2 regions of the Yinghuangia aomiensis genome follow, and region 1 is predicted to be linked to the other one. Evidence: riboswitches for the same ligand, from Rfam matches in the RefSeq annotation. Region 1 holds a riboswitch; the other holds the start of a gene.
What was found. A riboswitch is a leader RNA that binds a small molecule or an ion and turns the genes downstream of it on or off. The one in region 1 is predicted to bind glycine.
Positions count from the first base shown of each region.

Region 1 (14,234 bases):
GACGGACTTGCCGGTGACCCCGGTGACCCCGGTGACCCCGGACCCGGTGGCTTCGGCCGACTCGGCTGCTTCGGAAGGCTGGGGACCGCGACCGGGAGTCGCCGCGCCGCGGACCACCGGTCCCTCGCGGCCCGCGGGTCAGGCAGCAGCCTCGGAAGACCACGTCGCGCCCCGGCCGGCCGACTCGTCCGGCATGCCGACCGCCGACCCGTGGAACACCGCGCGACGGGAAGCCGCAGGCGCGGCCTCCACGCAGCCGCGGACTCCCACACCGACGGCTCGCGGCGGAAATTCCGTGCCGCCTCCGGGTCCCGCCGCTCCCGAGCCGGGGTTCGCGGCGCTCGGGCGGCTGGTGGAGGGGCTTGGCGGCGGATCGTCGGTGCCCGCGGCGCCGGGCGGTTCGGCTCCGGGCGAGACCTGGCAGGCCGCTGCCGCCGATGCTTCCGCCTCGGACGCCGGCCGCCGCTCCGGTGCGTCCGCGGAATTGCCGCGGCGGGTTGATCTGTCGCGCGCGGGTGACGCGCGGCGCGGCGACATGCGGCCGTCCGGTGCGCGTGCCGGGGTGGCCGGACAAGGTCCGGAAGCCGCCGACCGGCCGCGGGGCGATCTGCCGCCGCAGCGGCCCGGCGAGGTCGCGAACCCGTACGGCCCCGGCTTCGACGACGGCGACAGCGGGTTCGGCGCGGCGGTCCGCCCGCCGGGGGCGTCGCCGCAAGGCGCTCCGGGGCGCGCGAGCGGGTCCGTGGACCGTACCGCGGCTGCGGAGACGCGGCAGCCGGACTTCGGCGGGGCCGGAGACGGCCCCCAGGCGCCTCGTCCGACGGGCGGGGCCTCCGGAGACACCGCGGCGCTGCGCCCGCCGGTCGGGGACGCGTCGTCGACCGATCCGCGCGGCCGCGCGCCGCACGGACACCCCGCCGACGACTCCGCGGCACGGCTGCCGCAGGGCAGGCGGCCGGGCCTCGGTGACGGTCGTCGCGCGCCCGAGCCGGAGTTCGGGGCCGCGAGGCCCGGTGGCGACACCGCGTCGCTGCGCCCGCCGACCGGTGGCGCCGCGTCGGCTGATCCGCGCGGCGGCGTGGCGCCTGGACGTTTTCCCGACGACACTGCGCCGCAGCCGCAGCCGCCCCACGGCGGCCTGCGCGCGCCCGTCGACATGCGCCGGGCTCCCAGGCCGGACTCCGGGGGCGTGGCGGGGCCGAGCGGCGATGCTTCCGCGTCGGGGCTTCCGCGCGGTGGAGTGCCAGGGCCGGGCGACGGGCGGCGTGGCACCGAGCCGCTGGGGCTCCACGGGGCGGCCGACGGCGTGCCCGGGGGTCGGCCCGGCGAGGGCCTCACGCAGCCCGGCGAAGGCGTCGCTCAGCCCGGTGGGGATGGCGCGCGCCCGACACACCCGGGTGCCGGCACGCCCCCGGCCGGCGACGACGGCCCCACTCACCGCCACACGCCCGAACACGGACCCGACCGCGCCGCGGGCCAGGCGCCCGCGTCCGGGCGTCGGCCCGGCGAGGCGCCTTCCGAGCCCGGTCAGGACAGCGCGCGTCCGGCTTCGCCCGGCCACCGTGCTCCCCGGCGCGGCCAGGCGTCGTCCCAGGAACCCGACGGTGGCGGCGCGCGTCCGGCGGCGCCCGGCCATCGGGCGTCCGACCGCGGGCGGGCCGCGCATGCCGGGCGGGGCGGCGACGTCGTGCCGCTGCGTCCGCGGAGGTCCGGACACGGCGGCGAGCCCGGGCACGCGGCGGGGCGCGGGGCACGCGGCGGCGTGTCGCGGCTGTTCCGCGCCGAAGGCATGTCCGGCACCACGTCCGAACTCCCGGAGCCGGTCGGCACGCCCGGCGAGCCCGGTGATCCGTCCGCGGCGCCCGGTCCCGACCGGGGGAGCGACGCCAAGCGTTCCGCCGACGACCGCGGCCGTCCGCACGACGAGCGCGGCGCCGGCCACGCCGACGCCGGTCACGACGGCGCGCCCGGGGACGGCAACGGTCCCCAGGGCCCTCGCGGCCCCCAAGGCCCGCGCGGTCCCGGCGGCGACGGACCCGACGGCCCCGACGGGCCGCAAGGCCCCGACGATCCGGACGACCCCGACACCTCCGACTTCCCCGAGCACCCCCACACCGACGAACCCACCGGCCGCCGCCGGCTCCTCGGCGCCGTCTGGCCGCCCCGCGTCAGCCGGGCCCAACTGATCGTCGGGCTGCTGCTGTTCGCGCTCGGGGCCGGGCTCGCCATCCAGGTCCGCAGCAACACCGAGTCCGATCCGCTGCGCGGGGCGCGCGAGTCCGACCTGGTGCGGATCCTCGACGAACTCGAACAGCGCACCCAGCGCCTCGACTCCGAGAAGCACCGGCTCGAAGTGGCCCGCGACCAACTGGAAAGCAGCAACAACCGGGCCGAGGAAGCCCGTCAGCAGACCGAGCAGCGCGCCCAAGTCCTCGGCATCCTCGCGGGTACCGTCAAAGCCACCGGCCCGGGCATCACGCTGACCATCAACGACCCGCTCGGCAACGTCCGCCCCGACATGCTGCTCGACACGCTGCAGGAACTCCGCGCGGCGGGCGCCGAGGCGATCCAGATCAACCAGGTCCGGGTCGTCGCGTCCACGTGGTTCGACGAACCGACGCAGGGTCAGATCGTCGTCGACGGGCAGCGCGTGACCGCGCCGTACACGTTCAAGGTCATCGGCAACCCCCAAGACCTGCAACCTGCTTTGAACATCCCCGGCGGTGTGATCCGCACCCTGGAGAAGAAGCAGGCCCAAGCCGTGGTGACGCCCTCTCAGCAGGTCGTCGTCGACGCCTTGCGGGTGCCGACGGCGCCTGACTACGCTCGCACGGCACCGGGCGACGACAAGGGCTGACCCCGCGATGATCGAGACCTGACAGAATCGTCGTGAGCGGCGGCGGACCAGCGCTGCCGGCCCGCCGTACCCGCAGTTCCGGGCAGCGCCATCCGGCGGCCCACGAGGCGACACGAGGCAAGGAAGACAGGACGGATCCCGCATGTATCCCGAGGACCTCACGTACACGGCGGAGCACGAGTGGGTGCGCTCCCTCGGCGACGTGGACGGGACCGTGCGGATCGGCATCACCGAATACGCGCAGGACGCCCTCGGCGACATCGTGTTCGTGACGCCGCCTCGGGTCGGCGCGGTCGTCGAAGGCGGCACGCCGTGCGGCGAACTGGAGTCGACGAAGAGCGTCAGCGACGTCTACGCCCCCGTCAGCGGAACCGTTGTCGCCGTGAACGACGTGCTGGATACCGTGCCCGAACTCGTCAACTCCGACCCGTACGGCGACGGTTGGATGTTCGAGGTACGCCCCGACGACCCCGCCGCGCCCGGCGCGCTGTGGGACGCCGCGACGTACGTCAAGAGCCTGGACGCCTGACCGATCATGAACGCGTCGGGTGTCCCGCGGATCTTCCGCACCATTTCGAGTACAACCTTTTTCTGCACGACATTGAGTACAACCTTCAGTACAACTACGACATGTACCTGCCCCATGGGCGGGCCTGGCTCTCTCGGGGAGGTTCTCGCGTGAAGTTGTTCGCGAGGCTGTTCGGTCGTTCGCGTCGCGCGGAGCAGGAGGCGCCGCAGCAGCCTCCGGCCGGCGTGCCGTACCCCGGGACCGGTCCGGCCGCTCCGGGCGCGGTTCCGCCGGGCGCCGCGTCCGGCGCCGACCCGCGGATAAGCGGAGGCCATCCGGGCGCTCCGGCGCCGCAGCCGTACGGCGGTCAGCCGCAGCCCGGGCCGGTGCCGTACGGCGCGCCAGCCGACACGATCTCGTGCGCCAACTGCGGCAACCCGAACCCGGCCGGCAGCCGCTTCTGCTCCAACTGCGGCAACCCGCTGCGGCCGGACGTCGAACGCCCGTCCGAGCAGACGTCGACGATCTCGATCACCGGCATCGAGGCCCTCGACGCCGAACCCGCGCCGCGCGAGGTCCTCAGCCCCGAGGCGCAGGCCGCGGTCGAGGCCCTCCCGCCGGGCACCGCCCTGCTGGTGGTACGCCGCGGACCGAACTCGGGCAGCCGCTTCCTCCTCGACTCGGACCGCACCACCGCGGGCCGCCACCCGGAGAGCGACATCTTCCTGGACGACGTGACGGTGTCCCGCCGCCACGCGGAATTCCGGCGCGGCGCCGCCGGGTTCACGGTCGCCGACGTGGGCAGCCTCAACGGCACCTACGTCGGACGGCAGCGCATCGACGAGGTGCCGCTCGCGGCCGGCGACGAGGTACAGATCGGCAAGTACCGCCTGGTGTTCTTCCCGAGCCGCCACGCGCAGATCGGCAGCGGGGAGCACGCGTGACATCAACGCCGCCGCGGGCCGGCGGCGGACGTGCGCTGGTCGGTATCGGCGAGGTGATGGCGCTGCTGCGTCCGGAGTTCCCGGACGTCAGCGTCTCCAAGATCCGCTTCCTGGAAGCGGAAGGCCTCGTCGAGCCGCAGCGCACGCCCTCGGGCTACCGCAAGTTCGGACCGTCGGACCTCGACCGCCTGCGCTACGTGCTGCGCGCCCAGCGCGACCAGTACCTGCCGCTCAAGGTGATCAAGGACCACCTCGACGCCATCGACCGCGGCCTGGAACCGGCCGAGGACGGCCTCGGCGCGGCCTTGGCCGCCGCCGACGCGTCACCCCCGGCCCCGGTGTACTTCACCCGGGCCGAACTGCTGGCGGCGGCGGGGATAGACGACGCGGCCCTCACCCGCCTGGAGGAATTCGGGCTGATCGAGGCGCGGCGGGTGGTGGAGGTCGCGGGGCCGGAGGCCGGGGGTGCGGACTCCGACGCCGCGGCCGGCGTTCCGGCGGCGCGGGGGAGCAGCGCGGGAGCAGCCGCAGCCGTGCGGGCGTTCGAGCCCGGGCGCGCGGCGGACGATGGTGTGAAGGGTGGCGCGGGCGCCGACGTGGTCACGGGTGACGTCGGCTTTGCGGTGCCGGGCGTGTCGGCGGATGTACGGACGGTCGACGCCGTCGACTCGGCTGTGACCGGGCCTAGCGGTGGCGTCGGGGCCGTGCGCGACGCCGCTGCCGACGTGGTGCCGGGCGACGGTGCCGCGATGGCGGTCGACGTCTTGTCGGCGCAGGTTCTCGACGCCCAATGGAACGGTTCTGCGGGACCGCCGGCGGCGCGTGGGGCCGCCGACGCGATGGATGCCGCCGATGCGGCGCCGGACGACGCCCCGGGCTCGGGGCGGACGACCGATGCCGGCGCGGATGCCATGTCGAGCGACGTGCCTTCCGCCCGTGCCGCTGTGGCGCCGGAGCCGACCGACACCCAGGCCGCGGTGCCCGGGGAACCGGCTCCGGCTGCCGACGATGCCGCGGCGACAGCCTCGGCCGCCCCGAAGACTCAGCCCGCCGCGGCGGCCACGGCGGAGACGGCGGACGAGGCGGCTGCGGTGTCGGGCGACTCGGCCGCGGCCGCCGCGCCCGACAGCCCCACCGACGCGCCGTCGACGGCGCCCGCAGCCCTGACGTCCTCCTCGGGGCCCGAAGCGGCCCGGGCCGCCCACCGGGCGCCCGACGCCGACGCTGCGGACACCGAGGCGAAGGCCGCCCCGGGCGCCGCAGAGACGCGCACCGATGCCCCGGACGGCCCCGTGGCGGACACGACCGGTCGGAACCGACCCGACGATGTCCTCCAAGGCCCCTTGGCCGACGTGCGCGACCAGGCACGGCCCGGCGGCTCCGATACCCCCCTGGGCCCCGCGGCCGACGCGGGTTATCAGGGGCAGGACGGCGGCGGTGTCGGGACTCTCCCCGGCCCCGCAGCCGACTCGCGTGTCCAGGAGCAACCGGGCGCCGACGATGCTCTCGACACGACCGCAGGGGAGGCCGCGTCGTCCTCTCGCGCGCCGGACCGGGAGCGACCCGGTGCCGGCCATGCTGTCGGGACCGCCGCGGGGGAGAACACGTCGTCCTCGTCGTCCCCCCACGCGCCCGAGCGGCCTATGGTCGGTGGCCCCACGGCCCCGCCGCCGATCGCCACCCAGACCGGTGCGGCATCGTCCGCCGAGGCCAAGCCCGCCGCCCGCCCGGCCTCCGCACGCGCCACGGCGTCCGGCGCCGACCCGGTCCCCCGGACCGTCCTCCGCTACGACGGCGACGCCCTCGTCGTCGCCCGGCTCGTCACCGCGCTGGGCGAGTACGGCCTCGAACCGCGCCACCTGCGCCAGGTCAAGGCGGCCGCCGACCGCGAGGCCGCGCTGGCCGAGCAGATCGTCGCGCCGTTGCTGCACCGCCGCGGCGCGGGAGCCAAGTCCGGCGCCGAGGAAACCGTCCGCGACCTGCTCTCCCTCACCTCCCGCCTCCACACCGTCCTGGTCAGCTCCGCCCTACGCCCCCTCCTGGACCGCTGACCGACAGCGGCCTCCGCCGCGCACAGGCGCACGCGGCGGACGGCCGCCGCGCCACGACAGCTCGCGTCCCGAACGACACACCGCGCCGCCGGACGGCGAGGCAACGGCGTGTCGCGGGCCCCGAGGGGCCGAACAGCACACCTCGCGATCGACATCGCCGCCCGCTCGGCTTGGACGCCCGGCTCCGCCCGCCGGCAGTCCGCGGCTCAACCCGGCCCCGGACCGGATGCCGCCGACTCGCCGCCGGTCCGTCGTGGCCGTGTCGAGCAGGTGGGGTCCGCGGACTCGCGCGCCCGCAGTTCCCGCCCGCCGACGGCGCAGCCCATCCGCCTCCTCACCCGTCCCGCGCCCGCCCCTCGCCAGGCCAAGCGCTCCCAACACCCCATGCCACCCCCCTCCTCACCCATCCGGCCCCCGCCCTCTCGCCCCCTCCTCCACAGCCCCTCAGCGCGGCCGATTCCGTTGCAGTCATGTGAAATTCCGGGGGGTGCACGTTTACCGGCGGCGGAGAAAATGCGACGAATCCGTGTGCGAATGGGGCCGGGGGGATCTGTGCTCGTCACCCGAGCGCGCTAGTGTGGCGATGTGAACGAGCTTGAGGTCGTGGGCGTCCGGGTGGAGATGCCTTCCAACCAGCCGATCGTTCTCCTCAAGGAGACCGGCGGCGATCGCTACCTGCCGATTTGGATCGGGCCCGTGGAGGCGACGGCGATCGCCTTTGCGCAGCAGGGCGTGGTGCCGGCTCGGCCGTTGACGCATGACCTGTTCCGGGATGTGCTCGAGGCACTTGGTCAGGAGTTGACCCGAATCCGGATCACGGATCTGCGTGAAGGGGTGTTCTACGCCGAGTTGGTCTTCGCGAACGGGACCGAGGTCAGTGCCCGGCCGTCCGACGCGATTGCGCTGGCGCTGCGTACCGGGACGCCGATCTTCGGTGCCGAGGCGGTGCTCGACGAAGCGGGGATCGTCATTCCGGACGAGCAGGAGGACGAGGTCGAGAAGTTCCGGGAGTTCCTGGACCAGATCTCGCCCGAGGATTTCGGCACGACGAGTCAGTGACAGGCCACCCGTGACAAGCCGGTAGTCGGGCGACGTCGGGCAATCAGTACCGGGTACTTCCGGAGCCGGTCCGCGTGGGCGCGGGCCGGCTTTCCGTTTCGACGTCGCAACCCTTGCGCGATCGAGTGAAATACGCCGATCTGCCCGGCCACCCGAACGGGCCGATTCGATCAACTGGGGTGCGGAACCGACAGAGGGCGGTCGCCATGCGTACCCTTGTTGCCGAGTATCCAAACGCAGATTGAGAGATGCGTCACTCGGCGTGCCGAATGCGGCGGTCGTTGACGCGCTGTGGGTGACTGCCTACCGTCGAAATCGACAGTTCCGGGGGTGAGCCGTGCGCGTTGCACTCCGCCGCATGCGGCCCGGGACTCACGGCATTCCTCTCGCCGCAGGCAGGTGCGGGGAGACGAAACGGAGGTCGGCGTGAGCAGCACCGGCGACTTTGCGGGCGAAGCCCGCGCGGCCCGCCCGCTGACGCCGCACGGCGTGCCCCGGGAAGCGGCGTCCGCCGACGAGTCCGGCGAGGTCGGCTACCGCGGCCCCACCGCGTGTGCCGCGGCCGGCATCACCTACCGCCAGCTCGACTACTGGGCCCGTACGCAGCTCGTCGAGCCGAGCATCAGACCGGCGCACGGCTCCGGCACGCAGCGTCTGTACAGCTTCCGCGACATCCTCGTCCTCAAGATCGTCAAGCGGCTCCTGGACACCGGGGTCGGCTTGCAGAACATCCGTGTGGCGGTCGCCCACCTGCGCGGGCGGGGCGTCGAGGACCTGGCCGGGATGACGCTGATGAGCGACGGCGCGAGCGTGTACGAGTGCACCTCGTACGACCAGGTCGTCGACCTGGTGCAAGGCGGCCAGGGCGTCTTCGGCATCGCCGTGGGCGCGGTGTGGCGCGAGGTCGAGGCGTCGCTGGGCCACCTGCAGGGTGAGCGCCCGGACACCGGCGAGGTCATCTACCGCGCCCATCCCGCCGACGAACTCGCCCGCCGCCGCCGGGAGCGGGCGGGCTGATCCGGCCACCCGCCGGAACCGCCGCCGCGGTCCGCGGCGTCCCTTCCGGCATGGCTCACCGGTTGGTTCCCGCCCGGCTCGCCCGCGCGCTGCGGACGCGTCGGCGGCAGCGCATCGCGTTCCAGACCACCGTCCTCGTGACCGTGCTCGGCCTTGCCCCCGTGACGTGGATGTACGCGGTCGCGGGCGGCCGCCTGCGCACGGTCTCCGATGTGCCGCCGACGCCGGTCGCGTTGGTGCTCGGGGCGGGGATCAAGGACGGCGAGCCGTCCCGGCTGCTGGCGCGTCGCCTGGACGTGGCTTTGGACCTGTACCGGGCGGGCAAGGTGAAGGTGCTGCTGGTGTCCGGCGACAACGGCCGGGACTCGTACAACGAGCCGGATGTGATGCGCCGTTACCTGGTCGCTCGCGGAGTGCCGGAGAAGCAAGTTGTCGCCGACTATGCGGGATTCTCGACTTGGGACTCCTGCGTACGCGCCAAGAAGGTGTTCGGGGTCGACCGGGCGATCGTGGTGACCCAGACGTTCCATCTGCGCCGTGCTCTCGCATTGTGCGACGCGGCCGGGGTGACGGCCTACGGGGTGGGCGACGACTCGCTGCACGGCGAACTGATCGGCGTAACGCTGTACGGCGGCTTCCGCGAGGTGTTCGCGGCGTACAAGGCTCTCGGCGAGGCGGTGCTGAAACCGGAACCGCAGGCGCTCGGCCCGCACGAGCCCGGCGTCGACGAGGGCTTGGCCGCGGCCCGCTGAACCGTCCGCGGAAGCGGCTGCCGAGCGCCCTCGCGAACCCCTTGCGCCCGTGCGGGGTGTGCCGCCGCCGGGATGTCGCACCGATGCGCGATCATCGGAGGAAATGCGACAGAAGCCGGGCATCCTGCATCTCGACATGGACGCGTTCTACGCGTCGGTCGAACAGGCCGCCAAACCGAGTCTGCGCGGCAAACCGGTCGTCGTGGGCGGCATCGGCGGCCGCGGGGTGGTGGCCACCGCGTCCTACGAGGCGCGACGGTTCGGCGTGCGCTCCGCCATGCCCACCGCGGAGGCGCGGCGGCGCTGCCCGAACGCGGCGTTCCTGATCCCGCGCTTCACCGCGTACCGGGACGTCAGCGAGCGCGTCATGGGCCTGCTCGGGCAACTGTCGCCGCTGGTCGAGCCGCTGAGCCTGGACGAGGCGTTCGTCGACCTGGAGGCCGGCCCGCACGGCGAGGAACTCGACACCGCGGGCGCGACCGAGCTCGCGGTACGCCTGCGCGCCGACATACGGGCCGCCACCGGCCTCACCGCGTCCGTCGGCCTGGCCACGTCCAAGCTGGTCGCCAAGATCGCCTCGGAGGCCGCCAAGCCCGACGGCCTCGTGGTCGTTGCACCCGGTGAAGAGCACGCCCTGCTCGACCCGTTGCCGGTACGGGCGTTGTGGGGTGTCGGCCCGGCCACCGCCGAGCACCTGCGCAAGGTCGGCATCACCACCATCGGCGAGCTGGGCGCGGCCGACCCGGACGAGCTGGTCCGGATGTTCGGCCAGGCCCACGGCCGCGGCCTGCACGACCATGCGCTCGGCATCGACGACCGGCCGGTGGTCGCGGAACGGGATGCCAAGTCGGTGTCCGTCGAGGACACCTTCGAAGTCGACCTGGTCGACCGGGCCCGGGTGGCCGCCGAACTCGACCGCTTGGCCGCCCGCTGCGTCGAACGCCTGCGCGCCGCGGGCCGGTCCGGCCGCACCGTCGTGGTGAAGATGCGGCGCTACGACTTCAGCACGCTGACCCGCTCGGAGACGTTGCGCGCCCCGACGGACGACTTGGCGGTGGTCCGGGAAACCGTGCACCGCCTGGCCGCGCAGGTCGACTTCACCGGCGGCCTGCGGCTGCTGGGCGTGGGCGTCGCGTCGCTGGCGGACTTCGCCCAGCAGGATCTGTTCGGGGAAGTCGCGGGGGCGGACGTCGGGTTCGCCGGGGGCGGCGACGAGGCGGCCGACCTGGAGGTGGGGAAGGCGGCGGACGAGGACGCGGCCCCGGCTGCGGCGGGCACCGGCGAGCCCGCCCCGGGCGAGGAGGCCGCGGCCGAGCACGGCCCCGAGGACGGCGCCTACGGCCCCGTCCCGGTCTTCCACCCCGGCCGCTTCGGCAACGCCAAGTGGCTCCCCGGCCAAGACGTGACGCACACCGAGTACGGCCCCGGCTGGGTCCAAGGCAGCGGCGTCGGCCGCGTGACCGTGCGCTTCGAGACACCGGGCTCGGCGCCCGGGCGGGTGCGGACGTTCCCGGTGGACGACCCGGACGTGACGGCATCGGCGCCGCTGCCGCTGGTGGCGGAGGGGGAGCCGCCGCAGGGCGGGTGAGGATCGCGGCGCACAGCGGCGGCTGCGCCTTCCCGTCAACTACCCGCGTAGACCCCCTCTCTCCGTTCCCCCGGGTGATCTTCCGCCTATCCGTCGGCGGCGCACTGGTAGCGTTGAGGGCGCACCAACAGTCGCGCGGGAGAGTCCCGGACACCGATCCGGGCGCCGAAGGAGCAACCCCTCCCCGGAATCTCTCAGGCACCCGTACCGCGTGGCCATGGGCACTCTGGAAAGCAGTCCCGTTCGGGTTCCGCCGGTTTTCCGGCGGAGTGCGGCCGGGGCTCACCGACGGTGAAAACCCGTTCCGCGTTTCTGCGGCGCCCGGGTGAAGCTCTCAGGTATCGATGACAGAGGGGGAGGCAGAGAGGTCGCGCGACCCGCGCGGTCTCCTCCGCGACACTGGAGGCCTCCACGTGAGCTCGTCGTCATCGCACCACGCGTCCGGTCCCGGCAGCCTCGCCGCGCTCGAGGCCGCGTCGCCGTTCACCACCCGGCACATCGGCCCGGATGCCGACGAGCAGGCCAAGATGCTGGCGCACGTCGGCTACGGCTCGCTCGACGAGCTGACCGACGCCGCCGTCCCCGGCGCCATCCGCACCCTCGAGGCGCTCGACCTGCCCGCCGCGGTCACCGAGGCCGACGTGCACGAGCAGCTCCGCGCCCTCGCGTCGCGCAACACCGTGCTGCGGCCGATGATCGGCCTCGGGTACTACGGCACCCACACGCCGCCGGTCATCACCCGCAACGTGCTGGAGAACCCGGCCTGGTACACGGCCTACACGCCCTACCAGCCGGAGATCTCGCAGGGCCGCCTCGAAGCGCTGCTGAACTTCCAGACCATGGTCGCCGACCTCACCGGCCTCCCGGTCTCGGGCGCGTCGCTGCTCGACGAAGGCACCGCCGCCGCCGAGGCCATGACGCTCGCGCGCCGCGCCGGACGGGCCAAGAGCAACGTGTTCGTCGTGGACGCGGCGTGTCTGCCGCAGACGATCGCCGTGGTGCGGACGCGTGCCGAGGCGCTCGGCATCGACGTCGTCGTCGCGGACACCTCCGCGGGGCTGCCCGAGGGCGAGTTCTTCGGTGCGCTGCTCCAGTACCCGGGTGCCGACGGCCGGGTGCGCGACCTCGCGCCGCTCATCGCGGACGCGCACGGCCGCGGGGCGCTCGTCGCGGTCGCCGCCGACCTGCTCGCGCTCACCCTGCTCGCCTCGCCCGGCAGCATGGACGCCGACATCGCCGTCGGCACCACCCAGCGGTTCGGCGTGCCGATGGGCTTCGGCGGCCCGCACGCCGGCTACATGGCGGTCCGCGACAAGCTCGCCCGTTCGCTGCCCGGCCGCCTCGTGGGCGTCTCCGTCGACGCCGCGGGCGACCAGGCCTACCGCCTCGCGCTCCAGACCCGCGAGCAGCACATCCGCCGGGAGAAGGCCACCAGCAACATCTGTACCGCGCAGGTGCTGCTCGCCGTCATGGCCGGCATGTACGCGGTCTACCACGGCCCCGAGGGCCTTGCTGCGATCGCCCGCCGCACCCACCGGTACGCCGCGGTGCTGGCCGCCGGGCTGCGCGCGGGCGGGGTCGAGGTCGCGCACGGCGCGTTCTTCGACACCGTGCACGTCCGTGTCCCGGGCCGGGCGGCCGCGGTGCGCGAGTCGGCGCGCGGCGAAGGCGTCAACGTGTACCAGGCCGACGACGACCACGTGTCGATCAGCTGCGACGAGACCACCACCCGCGAGGACCTCGCCGCCGTGTGGCGTGCCTTCGGCGTCGCCGGGCAGGACGTCGCGGCGCTGGACGAGGCCACTCCGGACGCGCTGCCCGAGGGGCTGCTGCGCACCGACGACTACCTGGCCCACCCGGTCTTCCACGCGCACCGCTCGGAGACGGACATGCTGCGCTACCTGCGCGGCCTCGCCGACAAGGACTACGCGCTCGACCGCGGCATGATCCCGCTCGGCTCGTGCACCATGAAGCTCAACGGGACGAGCGAGATGGAGCCGATCACCTGGCCCGAGTTCGCGCAGATCCACCCCTTCGCGCCCGCCGACCAGGCGGCCGGCTACCTGGAGCTGATCCACGGCCTCGAGGACGCCCTGGTCGCGGTCACCGGCTACGACAAGGTCTCCATCCAGCCGAACGCCGGGTCGCAGGGCGAACTGGCCGGGCTGCTCGCGGTGCGCGCCTACCACCGCGCCAACGGCGACACCGGTCGCGACGTGTGCCTGATCCCGTCGTCGGCGCACGGCACCAACGCGGCGAGCGCCGTGATGGCCGGGATGCGCGTCGTGGTGGTCGGCACCGGGGAGAACGGCGACGTCGACCTCGACGACCTCAAGGCCAAGATCGAGGCGCACCGGGACAGCCTCGCGGTGCTCATGGTCACCTACCCGTCCACGCACGGCGTGTTCGAGGAGCACATCGGCGACGTGTGCGCGCTCGTGCACGACGCGGGCGGCCAGGTGTACGTGGACGGCGCGAACCTGAACGCGCTGGTCGGTCTGGCGAAGCCCGGCGCGTTCGGTGCGGACGTGTCGCACCTGAACCTGCACAAGACCTTCTGCATCCCGCACGGCGGCGGTGGTCCGGGCGTCGGCCCGGTGGCGGTCCGCGAGCACCTCGCGGCGTACCTGCCGAACCATCCGCTGCAGCCGACCGCGGGCCCGGCGACCGGCGTGGGGCCGATCTCCGCGGCGCCGTGGGGGTCGGCGGCGATCCTGCCGATCTCGTGGACGTACATCCGCCTGATGGGCCCGGACGGCCTGAAGCGCGCCACCCAGGTCGCGGTGCTGAGCGCCAACTACATCGCCAAGCGCCTCGCGCCGCACTTCCCGGTGCTCTACACGGGGCCCGCGGACCTGGTCGCGCACGAGTGCATCGTCGACCTGCGGGGGATCACCAAGGCCACCGGCGTGACCGTGGACGACGTCGCCAAGCGGCTCGTCGACTACGGCTTCCACGCGCCGACGATGTCCTTCCCGGTGCCCGGGACGCTCATGATCGAGCCGACCGAGAGCGAGAACCTGCACGAGATCGACCGGTTCTGCGACGCCATGATCGCCATAAAGGCGGAGATCGACCGGGTCGGCGCCGGTGCGCTGCCCGCGGACGACAACCCGCTGGTCAACGCCCCGCACACCGCGGCCATGGTCGCGGCGGACACGTGGGAGCACGCCTACGGGCGGGAAGAAGGCGCGTTCCCGGGCGGCATGACGCCGGCCGGGAAGTACTGGCCGCCGGTGCGGCGCATCGACGGGGCATACGGCGACCGCAACCTGGTGTGCTCCTGCCCGTCGGTGGACGCCTACGAGAGCTGAGCCCCGACCCGCTCCGCCGTCACGGACAACGCCGGAGGGCCACACCCGATCGGGTGTGGCCCTCCGGCGCTCCCACGTCGTCGTGGGCGGGGATTGCGGTGCGGAGTACGCCTCCTGAGGCCCCCTCAGGCGGCGAGTCGGACG
Region 1 covers NZ_BAABHS010000023.1:71,648-85,881, reverse strand. The annotation lists gene ABEA93_RS42195 (DUF881 domain-containing protein) at 1-2,857, shown strand, start outside; gene gcvH (glycine cleavage system protein GcvH) at 3,000-3,386, shown strand; gene ABEA93_RS28340 (double zinc ribbon and FHA domain-containing protein) at 3,536-4,309, shown strand; gene ftsR (transcriptional regulator FtsR) at 4,306-6,360, shown strand; gene ABEA93_RS28330 (bifunctional nuclease domain-containing protein) at 6,946-7,419, shown strand; gene ABEA93_RS28325 (MerR family transcriptional regulator) at 7,846-8,436, shown strand; gene ABEA93_RS28320 (SanA/YdcF family protein) at 8,487-9,188, shown strand; gene ABEA93_RS28315 (DNA polymerase IV) at 9,292-10,776, shown strand; glycine riboswitch at 10,903-10,996, shown strand; glycine riboswitch at 10,999-11,131, shown strand; gene gcvP (aminomethyl-transferring glycine dehydrogenase) at 11,274-14,090, shown strand; gene ABEA93_RS28305 (DUF5999 family protein) at 14,216-14,234, opposite strand, start outside.

Region 2 (14,234 bases), on a different contig from region 1:
CGGTAACCCTGCGTGAACTCCTCGAGTGCGTCGAGGTCCTCCCGCAGCCACGACACCGCCCGCCGGTGATCCCGCCCGGGCCGGTCGGCGAACCGCCAGCCGGAGGGCTGGACCTCCGCGAACAGGTCGACCAGCAGCCCGGCACCACGGCCGGTCAGGTCCGCCCCGACCCCGCGGTCGGGCAGCTCCGGCAGGTGCGGGAACTGCCCCAGCTCCCCGACGACGAGCCGCACGGCCTCACGGGCGTCGGTACCGGGGAGAGACCCGACACCGGTGGCGGAGGCGGGGAGCCAGGGGTACGGAGACGGGGACGCGGGGGTGGGGGTGGCGTCGGGGGTCGTGGTCACGGGGTCGAGGGTACTGACCGCGTGGTCGGGGGCCGTAGGACCGTGATCGGGACACGTTCCGTTTCGCGGGCGCAGGGGCGCGGCGGTGCCCCGGAAGCGGGCACCGCCGCACGCACCCGGCTAGACCGCCAGGCCGGCCGTGACCCGCTCGTCGACGCGCTTGGCGGCCAAGTGCCGCTGCCGCGCGGTGCCTCCGGAGATCCGGTGCAGGCGGTACCCGCCGGGCTTGCCCGCCTCGTCGGACAGGTGTTTGACGATGCCCGTGCACACGGTTTCCTTGAGCTTGGCGCCCATGCGGCCGTCGACGTTGAACCACACCGCGACGTCGGAGCGGGTGGCGAACTGAAAGATGCCGGTGTGGCGGCCCAGGCTGATGCACTGGGCGGCGAACGACTGGTTCAGCGTCTCCGGTTCCTCCCCCGCGATCCGGGACAGCACCGTGTCGGCGGCGCGCGCGCCCAGAGGCATCGCCGCCTGGCAGCTCATCCGCAGCGGCAGGTCCGAGGGGGCCGCGGCGTCCCCGGCGGCGATGATGCGCGGGTCGTCCACGCTCGTCAGCGTCTCGTCGGTGAGCAGCCGGCCCGCCGCGTCGGTGCTCAGGCCGCTGCGGGCGGCCAGGTCGGGCACGGCGAACCCCGCCGTCCAGATCGTCACCCGGCTCGGCAGCTCGCGGCCGTCGGCGAGTCGCACGGTGTCCGCGGTCACGGCCGTCACCCGGGTGTCCGGGCCGTCCAGCACCGTCACCCCGAGGCGGGCGAGCTGCTTGGCGACCGAGCGCCGTCCCCGCGCGTGCAGGTATGGGCCGAGGACCCCGCCGCAGAGCAGGGTCACCGCGCGCCCGCCTTCGGCCAGTTCGGCGGCGGTCTCGATGCCCGCCGGGCCCGCCCCGACGACGGTGACCGCGGCCGACGCGGGCTCGCCGTCGAGGATCGTGCGCAGCCGCTGCGCGTCCTCCAGTTCGGCGACCGGGTAGGCGAACTCCGCCACGCCGGGCACTTCCGTGCCCGCGCTGCCACTGCCCACCGCGTAGACGAGGTAGTCGTAGCCGACCGCGCCACCCGACGCGAGCGCCACGCTGCGCTCGGCCGCGTCGATCCGGGCCACGGTGTCGACGACCAGCCGCACCCGATCGTTGAGGACCTTCCGGTATTCGACGACCGCGCTGTCGGTCCCGCCGACCAGCTGGTGCAGGCGGACCCGGTGGACGAAGCTCGGGCGGGGGTTGACCAGCGTCACCGCGACATCGTCGCGCTGCGTCAGGCGGTTGGCCGCCATCACGCCCGCGTAGCCTCCGCCGATCACGAGGACCTTGGTGCTCTCCATCATGGCGTCTCCTCCGTGTTCCAGGGGTTCGGCCTCAAGACACCGCTCCCCCAGCCCCCGTGACAGGTCGTGACGCAGGTCACTCGCAGGTCTTGTGGGGCCTCCGCGGGCCGGCGGACGCGGCGGTCCGCGACGCGGGCGTGCGGCGCCACCGCGGGCGGGCGCGGGCGGCACCTGTGCGGAGGGGCACACCGAGGCCGTCGGGGACCGCAGCCGCCCATCTGCCCTGGTACGGCCCGCAGCCGCGGCCGTGGGCGAAGAGACGCGACTGCGGGCGTGGAAACCGTCAAGAGCGGGCGACCGGAGCACGCCTCCCTCCCGACGCAGCAGGCAGCAGGCAGCAGGCAGCCGACCGCCTGCATGCCCGCAGTTGACGCGGGCCGGACACCGCCCGCGACCGCCGGACGGCGAGTCTCGCGGCGCGGGATCGGTGGCATCCACCGCAAGTACGCGCACAGGCGGGGCCCTTCCTCGGAGTGGAAGGGCCCCGCCCGCTCGGTCGAAGGAGTCGCGCGTCGGCTCAGGCCGCGAAGGCCTCGCCGATGCTCTTGCCGATCTCGCGGCGCATCAAGTAGAAGTCCGGGTTGTGCGGCGCCGCACCGTGTTCGAGGGTGTAGCCGCTGCGGAGTTCGGGGCCGGTGTTGGGGGTGTGGCCGGCGAAGAGCTGGGCGAGGCGGGGTTCGGCGGCGATGAGGTCGTCGCGGTCCGCGAGGTTGATCCAGCGTTCGACGTACGCGGGCGGCTGGGCGGGCTGCGGGCGGACCCAGTCGTCGATGCACGTGTCGGGGCCGAGGGGCGAGCCGAGGGTGATGAGCAGCGGGAGCGGGCGGCGCAGGCGGTGCGCGACCTCGTAGGCGACGACGGCGCCGAGGGAGTGGCCGATGACGACGCGGGTGTCGAAGCCGATGTCGGCGGCGACGCGGTCGAGGACGCGGTTGCGGGTGGCGTCGTCGGTCAGGTAGCGGGTGAGTTGGCCGAGGGCCTTGGTGACGAAGCCGCCCGCCGAGCCGGGGCCGTCGGCGGCGAACCACTTGAGGCCGGAGAGCCCGCAGGTCGGGGACAGGACGACGGTGCGGCCGGTCTGGTCGGGGCCGCCTTCGAGGCGGGCGATCTCGCGGGCGGCCCGCTGCCGCTCGGGCGGCGCGGAGCTGCGGGCGGCGGCGCGGTCGAGCCATTCGCGGCCTATGCGGTCGGCCATCGCGTGCCGGAGGCCGTCGGCTTCGGCGGCGTCGGGCTGCGACGGGTGGCGGCGCATGACGTCGCCGTAGAAGGCCATGCGGGCATCGATCCCGCGGCGGGTCTGGCGGTATTTCCACAAACGGTCCGCGGTCTCCGGGTAGCCGGCGGCTTTCACGCCGCGGGCCAGCCGGGGCAGCCACTCGTCCTCCAGGCTGCGGGCCGACCTGAACTCCTGTGCGATCCCGTGCACCAGCACGATTGCGGCCATCGCTCCCCTCCCAAGCCCCCGAGTCCCGAAGCGTGCACACCCAGCGAAAGGCCCGGCCGGCGCGGGGAACGCGGGCCGGAGAGTGGTTTCGCTACCTACTCTTACCCAGCCGGTCACCGAAGTTGCCTTCTGCGTAACAGGAGATCCGGAAATCCGGCGAAGGCGCCAAACATCATGTGATCGTCATATCGACCGGGCAGGGTCGGTGGGGTGTACAGGCAACGGCCGCAAGCTCGGGGGGATTTGCCGGACGGCGCGGGCAGGGCCGTGCCCGCCCGGGGCGGGGCTCCCGGGCGAACTGCCCACGCAGGCAAGGGAGGAGCGCTAGGCGGCGCTGCTCGTGCCGTCGATCGTCGCCGATCCGATGACGCGCGTCCCGTCGTACAGCACGACCGCCTGGCCGCGCGCCACCCCGCGCATCGGGGTGTGCAGGCGGACGCGGACGGTGTCGCCGTCGATCTCCGCGACCGCCGGGTACTCGTCGCCGTGCGCGCGGACCTGCGCGGTGCAGTCGAGGACGCCGGTCGGTGCGGGGCCGCACCAGCGCGGGCGGATGCCGGTGAGGCCGTCGACGTCGAGCGCCTCGGCCGGGCCGACGGTCACGGTGTTGGTGACCGGCGAGATGTCGAGGACGTAGCGCGGCTTGCCGTCGTCGGCGGGGCGGCCGATGCGCAGGCCCTTGCGCTGGCCGACGGTGTACGCGTACGCGCCCTCGTGCTCGCCCAGCTTCGTGCCGTCCCGGTCGACGATGTCGCCGGGCGTGCGGCCGAGCCGGGTGGCGAGGAAGGCCTGGGTGTCGCCGTCCGCGATGAAGCAGATGTCGTGGCTGTCCGGCTTGCGGGCGACGGCCAGGCCGCGGCGCTCGGCTTCGGCGCGCACGTCGTCCTTGGTGTCGGTGCCGAGCGGGAAGAGCGCGTGCGCGAGCTGGTCGGCGTCCAGGACGCCGAGCACGTACGACTGGTCCTTGCCCTGGTCGACCGAGCGGTGCAGTTCGCGGCCTTCCGGGCCGTCGACGACCACCGCGTAGTGGCCGGTGCAGACCGCGTCGAAGCCCAGTGCCAAGGCCCGGTCCAGGAGCGCCGCGAACTTGATCTTCTCGTTGCAGCGCAGGCACGGGTTGGGGGTGCGGCCGGCCTCGTACTCGGCGAAGAAGTCTTCGATGACGTCCTCGCGGAACCGCTCGGCGAGGTCCCACACGTAGAAGGGGATGCCGATGACGTCGGCGGCACGGCGCGCGTCGCGGGCGTCCTCCAGCGTGCAGCAGCCGCGGGCGCCGGTGCGGAACGACTTGGGGTTCTCGGACAGCGCCAGGTGCACGCCGGTCACCTCGTGCCCGGCCTCGTGGGCGCGGGCGGCCGCGACCGCGGAGTCGACGCCGCCGGACATCGCGGCGAGGACGCGCAGCGGGCGCCCCGCGGCGGCGGGCCCGGGCAGCGTGCCTTGCTCCGGGCGCGCGGTCCCGGCGCTCGGCTCGGGCAGCATCGGCAGCGGCTCGCAGACGGCGGGCGGCAGGGTGGCGTCGTGATCAGTCATGGCCCCACCAGGGTACGGGGTGCGCGGCCCCCGCCCGGCGGCAATATCCGCGGCCGCTCACGGGCGCGGGGCGGCGCCCGGGGCCTGCTTACCGCCGCTGTGCCGTCAGTCCCGCCATCCGGGCCCGGGCCACCACCGGTCCGATGGCTCCGGCGAGCTGCTCGACCTCGTCCGCGGTGGACGTGTGGCCGAGGCTGAAGCGCAGCGAGCCGCGGGCGCGGGCGGCATCCCGGCCCATGGCGAGCAGCACGTGGCTGGGCTGGGCGACGCCGGCCGAGCAGGCCGAGCCGGTGGAGCATTCGATGCCGCGGGCGTCGAGGAGCAGCAGCAGCGAGTCGCCTTCGCAGCCGGGGAACGAGAAGTGCGCGTTGCCGGGCAGGCGGTGGGCCGGGTCGAGCCGTGCGTCGCCGTTGAGTTCGGCGTCGGGGATCTCGGCGAGGATGCGCCGCACCAGGTCGTCGCGCAGGGCGCCGACGCGGGCCGCGTACTCGGGCTGCTCGCGGACCGCGATCTCGGCGGCCGCGGCGAACGCGGCGATGGCCGGGGTGTCGAGGGTGCCGGACCGCACGTCGCGTTCCTGGCCGCCGCCGTGCAGGACCGGGACGGGGGTCAGGTGGCGGCCGAGCACGAGCGCGCCGCAGCCGAGGGGCCCGCCGAGCTTGTGTCCGGAGACGGTCATCGCGTCGAGTCCGGCGGCGGCGAAGTCGACCGGCACCTGGCCGACGGCCTGCACGGCGTCGGCGTGCACGGGGATGCCGAATTCGTGTGCGACGTCCACCAGCTCGGCGATCGGCTGAACCGTGCCGACCTCGTTGTTCGCCCACATGACGCTGACCAGCGCGACGCCGTCCGGGTCGCGGGCGATGGCGGTGCGCAGCACGTCGGGCGACACGCGGCCGTCGCTGTCCACGTCGAGCCATTCGACCTCGGCGCCTTCGCGGGCCACCAGCCAGTCGATCGGGTCCATGACCGCATGGTGTTCGACGGGCGACGCGAGGATGCGGCGCCGCACGGGGGCCTCGCCGGACCGGGCCCAGTACAGGCCCTTGACGGCGAGGTTGTCGGCCTCGGTGCCGCCCCCGGTGAACACGATCTCGCTGGGCCGCGCGCCGACGGCCTCGGCCAGGATCTCGCGGGATTCCTCGACGATGCGCCGTGCCCGGCGCCCGGATGCGTGCAGGGACGAGGGGTTGCCGAGGACGCCGAGCTGCCGGGTCATGGCCCGGACGGCTTCGGGGCGCATCGGTGTGGTCGCCGCGTGATCGAAGTAGGCCATCGCATCGCGAAGTCTAGTCGCGTACCGCCAGTCGGTTGCGGCGTGCCGGGCCGTCGCCGGATTCCCGCGGGTCTCGCGGGGAGCGCGGGGCGGGTACGACGCGTGCGTCCGGGCGCGGGGCGGCCGTGGCCGACGCGTCACCGGCGGCCTTCGCGCCGCGCGGGCGGGGTGCGCGCACGCGTCCGTAGCGGGGTCCGCCCGGCAGCACCGCGTCGAGGGCGAGGCGCAGCGCGAGCCACCGCGCGGCGAGGAAGCCGCGCGGCGGGGGCGGGGGGACGTCGGCGTCGTAGGTCAGGGGTTGCTGGATCTCCCACACATCAGGTGCAACGCCGGTCGCGCCGGTTGGGTACGCGCGGCGGGCAGAGTTCCCCAGCACGTGCCGCCCGGCCTGGTGGGGCGCCGGCCTATTCGTACTTTTCGAAGACCTCGGAGTTGCGGCGCCAGGCCCGCGGCGCACGCCAGTTGTAGCGGAGGGCGAGGACGCGGAAGGCGAACGCGAATACGGCGGCGCAGGTCGCGGTGATCGCGTTGAGCGTGTCCGTTTCCACGAGGGCCGCGACCAGGCCGGCACCGAGCATCGCGGGCACGGTGTAGATCTCCCGGTCCCACCGCAGCAGCATCGGGATTTCGTTGGCGAGGACGTCGCGGATGGCGCCGCCGCCGACGGCGGTGACGATGCCGAGCGCGGCGGCCTGCACGGGGCCGAGGCCGTAGGCGAAGGCTTTGGCGGTGCCGGTGACGCAGAACAGGCCGAGGCCGGCCGCGTCGAAGATGTCGATCGTCGCGTAGATCCGCTCGACCTGCGGGTGCAGGAAGAAGACGATGAAGGCGGCGAAGAGCGGGGTGATGAAGTAGCCCAGGTCGCGGAAGGCGGCGGGCGGGACGTCGCCGATGATGAGGTCGCGGATGACACCGCCGCCGAGGGCGGTGACCTCCGCGAGCACCACGATCCCGATGACGTCGAAGTTCTTGCGTACCGCCGTGAGGGCGCCCGCCACGGCGAAGACGAAGATGCCGGTCAGGTCGAGCACTTGTTGGACGGTGTGGCTGTAGATCTCCTGGATCTCCTGAGGCGGCATGGCAGAAATTGTGCCTTGTTGTCCGGGCAGCGCGGTCCCCCGGGGCGGACCGCCGTTTTCCGTGGGTCCGGCGGGAACCGCTGGGTAGCCTCGGGGAATGGATGCCCGACTGCGCGCCTTGTGCGATCTCTCCCTCGCCTCCGCCCGAGAGGGTGCCGGCCTGCACGAATACGACGGCCGGATTCAGGACCTCTCCCCCGCCGGCGTGCGTGCCGCGCTCGACGCGTTGGGCGGCCCACCGCTGGACGACCCGCACGACGAGGCGCACATCGCCGCGTTCGAGGAGCACACGCGCGTCGTCCACGGCGAGCTGGAGATGCACCGCCGAGACCCGCGCCCGCACCTGGAGAACCTCGAACTCTCCGTCTACGACAGGGAGTACGCGCCCGCGGAGGAGCGCGCGCTGGCCCGCTCCCGGCACCTGGAGAAGTGGCCGGACGCCGTCGACATGGCCTTGGCGTCGCTCGACCAGGTGACCGCGCCGGTCGCCGACGCCTTGCTCGGCGCCGCCCGCGGGCAGGCCGCCGCGGTGCGGCCGGAGGACGGGGAGGTCGGCGAGAAGGCGCTGGCCTCGCTGCGCCGCCTGGTCGCGCATCTGGAGCGGGCCACGCAGGTCGGCGACCCGGACACGGCCCTCGGCGGTGCGGCGCTGGCCCGGCTGATGGGTTCGGCGGACGCGGTCGAGGTCGACCTCGGCAGGCTGGCCGAGCGGGCGGACGCCGAGCGGGACCGGCTGCGGGGGCTCTTGGCGGAGGCGTGCAAGGCGTACAACCCGGCGCGGACGGTCGAGGACCTGGTGCCGGAGCTGCTGGCCGACCATCCGGACGCGGACGGGGTCCTCGCCGAGGCGCGGGCGCAGACGCTGGAGGTCATCGAGTTCACCAGGGCCCGCAAGCTGGCGCCGTACGTCGACGGCGTGTGCGAGGTCGGGCCCGCGCCGGAGTCGATGCGCTGGGCGATGGCGATGATGTCGTGGAACGCGCCGGGCGAGCCGGAGGCCCCGTCCTGGTACTTCGTGACGCCGCCCGAGCCGGACTGGCCGGCCGACGAGATCGAGGAGTGGCTGTCGGTCTTCAGCCGCACCACGCTCCCGGCGATCACCGTCCACGAGGTCGCGCCCGGGCACTTCGCGCACGGCCGCGCGCTGCGGCGGGCGCCGTCGGACGTGCGCCGGGTGCTGCATTCGTCGTCGTTCGCCGAGGGCTGGGCGCACTACATCGAGGAGGTGTGCCTGGAGGAGGGCTTCCGGGCCGGCGATCCGCGCTACGCGATCGGCATGTGCCTGGAGGCGCTGATCCGGGTGACCCGGCTGGCCGCGGCGATCGGCCTGCACACCGGCGCGATGGACGTCGCGGAGGCCACCCGCCGGTTCATGGCGGACGCCCACCTCGCCCGCACCGCCGCGGCGAGCGAGGCCCGCCGTGGCACCTTCGACTGGAATTACGGCTGCTACACGTGGGGCAAGCTCGCCCTGCGCGACCTTCGCGACGAGGCGAAGGCCGCGTGGGGCACGGGCTTCACGCTGGAGCGCTTCCACACCGCACTGCTGGACCTGGGCAGCCCGCCCGTGGGACTGGTGCGCACGGCGGTGGAACGCGGCTGACGCGCGGCCGAATCGTCAGGCGTAGGGCTGGGGCGGGGTCGGCTGTTGCGGGTAGGCCTGCAGATAGGCCTGCCGTGCCGCGGCGACCCCGGCCTCCCGCCAGTGCCAGATCGTCGCGACCTTGGCGTGGAAGTCCGGGTCGCGCTGCCCCGGGCCGTCGAGCGGGACACGCACGCGCACCCGGCGGCCGCTCGTCAGGGTGAGGCGCACGTACCAGGTGCCGAGGGTGTGCTTGGCTTCGACGGCGGCGATCTCCCCCCACGCGAAGTGCCGCGTGGTGAAGGCCTTCAGGGTGAGGCCGTGCGGCGTGAGCACGGTCGCGAACCTCGCCGAGTAGAAGCCCATGAAAAGGAGCACGGGCCCGGCGCCGAGACCGAACGGGGACACGTCGACGGCGATCAGGGCGATACCCACCGCGGTAATGACCGCGCCCGGAACCAGCAGGGCCCAGCGCTGCCCGAGCGACAGCACCATCCGTATCTCACGCATGGCGGGCACTGTGGCAGACCGGGCACGCGGCGGGCCGGCCGGGGCCCGGCTTCCGGGCCGGCGTCAGACGAACGACCGCGTGTGGTCCCGGAGCCAGCCGGCGACCGGGTCGTACGGGTCGTCGAGCGGCACCCACGACAGCGGGCCGCCGGGCATCGCCGCGGAGGCCCGGGCGACGGCGGCGTGGACGCGGTCGGTGGTCGCCGGGTCTGCGTCCGCGGTGCGGATGCCGAGGACGACGCGGGGCGCGCCGACGGACGGTTCGACGTAGGCGCGGTGCGCGGCGCGGACCACGCCGCTGCCCGCCAGCTCGGCGGCCACCATCGACCAGAACGCCGGGTCCTGCACGGTGGGTTCGCCGACCCGCAGGGGCCCGGGCAGGGTGCGGTCCAGGCCGGTGACGATGCGCCGCAGGTCGAGGAACGGGATGCCGATCCCGCCGCCTTGCATGTGCGGGTCGAGCCAGATGCCCCACCGGTCCGGGTACAGCGTCGCGCCGATCTCCTTGACCGCGTGCACCTCCCACCCGCGGTCCCAGCGGCTCTCCCGGAGCTGCTCCTCGGAAGTGAAGGCCGGGGCGTAGTGCGAGCCGTGGACCTCCATGTTCCCGTACTGCGCGTCCGGGCTGCCGGGCTGTCCCTGCCAGAGCAGCATCCAGACGTGGCCCCGGTCCAGGGCCTGGAGCAGGACTTCGTAGGCTTCGTATCCCTGCGGCGCGACCTGCCGCATCGCGTGCTCGACCTCGTTGGCGGGAAACGCCACCGGTGTCCTCCCCGTGCGGTGCGTGACGAAGGCAACCATCGTATGTGCCGACAGGCGTCAAGGGCGTTCGTAGAACGGGCGGACCGCGTCCAGCATCCAGTCGCCGATGGGGTCTTGGGCGAGATCGACGAGCACGAGGTTGACCGGCCACGGGGATCCGGCGCGGGCCACGGCGCGCTCCAGCGCGGCCACGGTGGCGCGGCGGTCCTCCTCCTGCCAGCGGTCGAGTTCGACGCCGACGAACAGGCACGGGGCGTCGGATTCGACGACGCCGAGGGCGCGGCGGGCGGTCAGCACGACCGGGGTCACGGCGAACTCCTCGGCGGCCGCGGCGAGGAAGACGTACGGCTCCTCGGCGGGCTCCGGCTCGGCCAGCGTCACGCGGGCGCCCATCGCCCCGGCGCCCGGCGGGCGGGACAGCTCCAGGACGCCCTGCGGCGGTATCGGGATGCCGACCTCGCCGCCCGGGTTGACCGCCATTCCGACGTGCGGCGGCAGGCCGCGGGCGAACTCGCGGACCGGGGCGACGGTGAACGGCATCAGGCCCGCGGCGCGGCGCAGCTGCTCCTCGGAGCTGAACACGGGCACGTACGGCATGCCGTCGATTTCCGTGGTGGGCAGCGTGAGTTCGGTGTCCTGCGGGCTGCCGCCCGCGGGCAGCGGCACCCAGACCTCGGCGTCCGCGAGCACCGCCAGCAGCTCGCCGGTCCGCGCCGGATCGTGCAGGGCCGCGGCCAGGCACTGCTCGACATGGTTCGCGGGGAACGCCACCAGGCCACCTCCAATTGATGATCTGCGGCCAGCCTAGGGCGTGGCGGGGCCCCCTGGCGGCGCGGTGGCGGGGCGGCGGCCGCGGACATGCGAACGGCGGGGACCTTCCGGTCCCCGCCGTCGCGTGCGTCCGCCGCTCAGCCGACGAGTTCGGCCTGCAGCGAGATCGGCACGCCGGCCTTGAGCGCCTTGCTCACCGGGCAGTTCTCCTTGGCGTCCGCCGCGACCGCCGCGAAGTCCTCGGTGCTGATACCCGGCACGTGCGCCTTGACCGACAGCACGATGCCGGTGATGCCTTCGCCGGGCTGGAAGGTCACGTCCGCCCGGGTCTCCAGCGAGTCGGGCGGCGTCCCGCGGCCCGCGAGGGCGTGCGAGAGCGCCATCGAGTAGCAGGACGAGTGGGCGGCCGCGATGAGTTCCTCGGGGCTGGTCTTGCCGTTCGCCGCCTCCGCGCGGGACGGCCAGGACACCTCGTAGGTCCCCACGCCCGAGGAGTCGAGCGAAACGGTCCCCGAGCCGCCGATGAGCGGGCCCTTCCAGTCAGTGGTCGCGGTGCGCGTGGTCGCCACGGGCGAGCCTCCCTGTGCGGTGCGTGCGTCTCCGGTCGGCCGCGGTATCCGGCCTGGTCGCGCCCACGCTAGCAACGGAAGCCGCGGGTGCCGATCGGAGAAACCTCCGACACGCCCGCGGCATCCGCGGGCGGGACCGATAGCATGCGCCCACAACTTCACACCGGCCCTCGACCCCATGCGGGAGAGCCCCCGACGCCGCGCGGCCTTCCGGCCGAGCGTCCCGGGGCGCCGAAGGAGCAATTCCTCCCCGGAAACTCTCAGGCCCCAAGTACCGCGCGGGTGAGGCGACTCTGGAAAGCAGTCCCGCGCACGCCCGGCGGGGCTCACCCACGGTGCAAGCCGCGGTCCGCCCGACTCCGCTCGGGCCCGCGCGTGAAGCTCTCAGGTCCATGACAGAGGGGGAGGCGACCCACCAGCCCCGTGCTGCGTGCCCGGCCCGTCCGGCATGCCGCGCGACGCCCAGGGAGCCCCCTTGCCGGACCGCCCGTTGTGCCCGCCGCCTGCGCCGCCGCTCGCGCCGTCTCTTGTCCCGCCCGTCGTCGCGCCTGCCGCGCGGGCTGCCGCGCCGCTTTGCGTGCCGGCGAGCCGCCGATCGCGCGCCGTCGCACCGCCTGCCCGGCGCGTGTGCGCGCGACATCGCGACAATCCGCACGAAATCATGGCGGTCAGGTTCCCTTCGGCCCCAGCCGCCGGCCCCACCCGCGAGGAGTCCAGCCGATGACGTCCAGCCCCTCCCCCGCCGCCGAGGCACCCCGCGAGCGCCGTACGCCGCTCGACGCGGTGCACGACGCGCTCGGCGCCACCATGACCGACTTCGCCGGGTGGCGGATGCCCCTGCGCTACGGCAGCGAGTCGGCCGAGCACCGGGCGGTCCGCGAGGCCGCCGGCCTGTTCGACCTCACGCACATGGGCGAGATCGCGGTCACCGGCCCCGAGGCGGCGCGCGCACTCGACCACGCGCTGGTCGGCTACGTGTCCAAGATCGGCGTCGACCGCGCCCGCTACTCGATGATCTGCGACGCCGACGGCGGCATCCTCGACGACCTGATCGTCTACCGCACCGGCGACACCGAGTTCCTGGTCGTCGCCAACGCCTCCAACGCCGCCGTGGTCGCCGCCGAACTCGTCGCCCGCGCGGCCGGCTTCGACGCCGCCGTGGCCGACCGGTCGGAGGACTACGCGCTGCTCGCCGTGCAGGGCCCGCACGCCGTCGCGATCCTCGCGCCGCTCACCGGCCTCGACCTCGACGCGGTCAAGTACTACGCCGCCGACCGCGCCACCGTCGCCGGCGTGGACGTGCTGCTCGCCCGCACGGGCTACACCGGCGAGGACGGCTTCGAACTGTTCTGCGCCCCCGCCGACGCCGAGCGCCTGTGGACCGCACTCGCCGAGTCCGGCGTCCCGCACGGCCTCATCCCCGCCGGCCTGTCGTGCCGCGACACGCTGCGCCTGGAGGCCGGCATGCCGCTGTACGGGCACGAGCTGTCCACCGCGCGCACCCCGTACGAAGCCGGCCTCGGCCGCGTCGTGCGCCTCGACAAGCCGGAGGACTTCGTCGGCCGCGACGCGCTCGCCGCGCGCGAGCAGGCGGGCCCGGCCGCGGCCCTCGTCGGCCTGCGCGCCGTCGGCCGCCGCGTGCCGCGCGCCGGGTACGCGGTGCTCGACCCGGACACCGAGGAGCCGATCGGCGAGATCACGTCCGGCGCGCCGTCGCCGACGCTGGGCGCGCCGATCGCGATGGCGTACGTGCCCGTCGACCGCACCGAGCCGGGCACCCGCCTGGCCGTCGACGTCCGCGGCACCGCCGAGCCCGTCGACGTGGTCGCCCTGCCGTTCTACAAGCGCGCCTGACCCGGGCCGCCCGTCCCGGCGGCCCGCGCACGACCCGCAGCAAGACCCGCAGCGGAACCCCGGCGGAACCCCCGCTGCGAAACCCCGCAAACCGGCACGAAATCCCCTGAGGATCGGCGCCGCCCTCCCGGAATGGAGAATGGACCTGTGAGCGCACCCCAGCACCTGCTCTACAGCAAGGACCACGAGTGGCTGACGACGGACGGCGACCCGGCCGTCATCGGCATCTCGGAGTTCGCGGCCAACGCCCTCGGCGACGTGGTCTTCGTCCAGCTTCCCGAGGTCGGCACGCGGGTCACCGCGGGCGAGCCCTGTGGTGAACTGGAGTCGACCAAGTCGGTGAGCGACATCTTCGCCCCCGCCGACGGCGAGGTCGTCGAGGTCAACACGGCGGTCGTCGACGAACCCGAACTGGTCAACTCCGACCCGTACGGCGACGGCTGGCTGATCAAGGTGCGCCTGGACACCCCGGCGGAGAAGTCCGACGCGCTGCTGTCCGCCGACGAGTACATCGCCTTCACCGGCGCCTGAGCACCCGATCGAGGAGCTGACCCACCGTGACGATCCTGGACCGTCCCCTGGCCGAGGTGGACCCTGAGGTCGCCGCCGCCGTCGCCGACGAGCTGCACCGCCAGCAGTCGACCCTGGAAATGATCGCCTCCGAGAACTTCGCGCCCGTCGCGGTCCTCGAGGCCCAGGGCTCCGTACTGACCAACAAGTACGCCGAGGGGTACCCCGGGCGCCGCTACTACGGCGGCTGCGAGTATGTCGACGTCGTCGAGAACCTCGCCATCGAGCGGCTCAAGGCGCTGTTCGGCGCCGAGGCCGCGAACGTGCAGCCGCACTCCGGCGCGCAGGCGAACGCCGCGGTGTACTTCGGTCTGCTGCAGACCGGCGACACCGTGCTGGGCCTGGACCTGGCCAACGGCGGCCACCTGACGCACGGGATGAAGCTCAACTTCTCCGGCAAGCAGTACAACGTCGTCTCCTACAAGGTCGACGCGGCCGGACTGGTGGACATGGGCGAGGTCGAGCGCCTCGCCAAGGAGCACCGCCCGAAGATGATCGTCGCGGGCTGGTCGGCGTACCCCCGGCAGCTCGACTTCGCGGCGTTCCGCCGGATCGCGGACGAGGTCGGCGCCTACCTGTGGGTCGACATGGCGCACTTCGCCGGCCTGGTG
Region 2 covers NZ_BAABHS010000001.1:135,183-149,416, reverse strand. The annotation lists gene ABEA93_RS00615 (methionine synthase) at 1-347, opposite strand, end outside; gene ABEA93_RS00610 (NAD(P)/FAD-dependent oxidoreductase) at 468-1,673, opposite strand; gene ABEA93_RS00605 (hypothetical protein) at 2,191-3,117, opposite strand; gene mnmA (tRNA 2-thiouridine(34) synthase MnmA) at 3,442-4,650, opposite strand; gene ABEA93_RS00595 (cysteine desulfurase family protein) at 4,739-5,926, opposite strand; gene ABEA93_RS00590 (hypothetical protein) at 5,940-6,302, opposite strand; gene ABEA93_RS00585 (trimeric intracellular cation channel family protein) at 6,331-7,005, opposite strand; gene ABEA93_RS00580 (DUF885 family protein) at 7,103-8,608, shown strand; gene ABEA93_RS00575 (hypothetical protein) at 8,624-9,097, opposite strand; gene ABEA93_RS00570 (enhanced serine sensitivity protein SseB C-terminal domain-containing protein) at 9,161-9,859, opposite strand; gene ABEA93_RS00565 (enhanced serine sensitivity protein SseB C-terminal domain-containing protein) at 9,917-10,630, opposite strand; gene ABEA93_RS00560 (OsmC family peroxiredoxin) at 10,768-11,199, opposite strand; glycine riboswitch at 11,371-11,486, shown strand; gene gcvT (glycine cleavage system aminomethyltransferase GcvT) at 11,920-13,053, shown strand; gene gcvH (glycine cleavage system protein GcvH) at 13,201-13,584, shown strand; gene glyA (serine hydroxymethyltransferase) at 13,611-14,234, shown strand, end outside.
Region 2: linked by a shared signal. The riboswitch ahead of gcvT (glycine cleavage system aminomethyltransferase GcvT) and the one ahead of gcvP (aminomethyl-transferring glycine dehydrogenase) in region 1 are both predicted to bind glycine.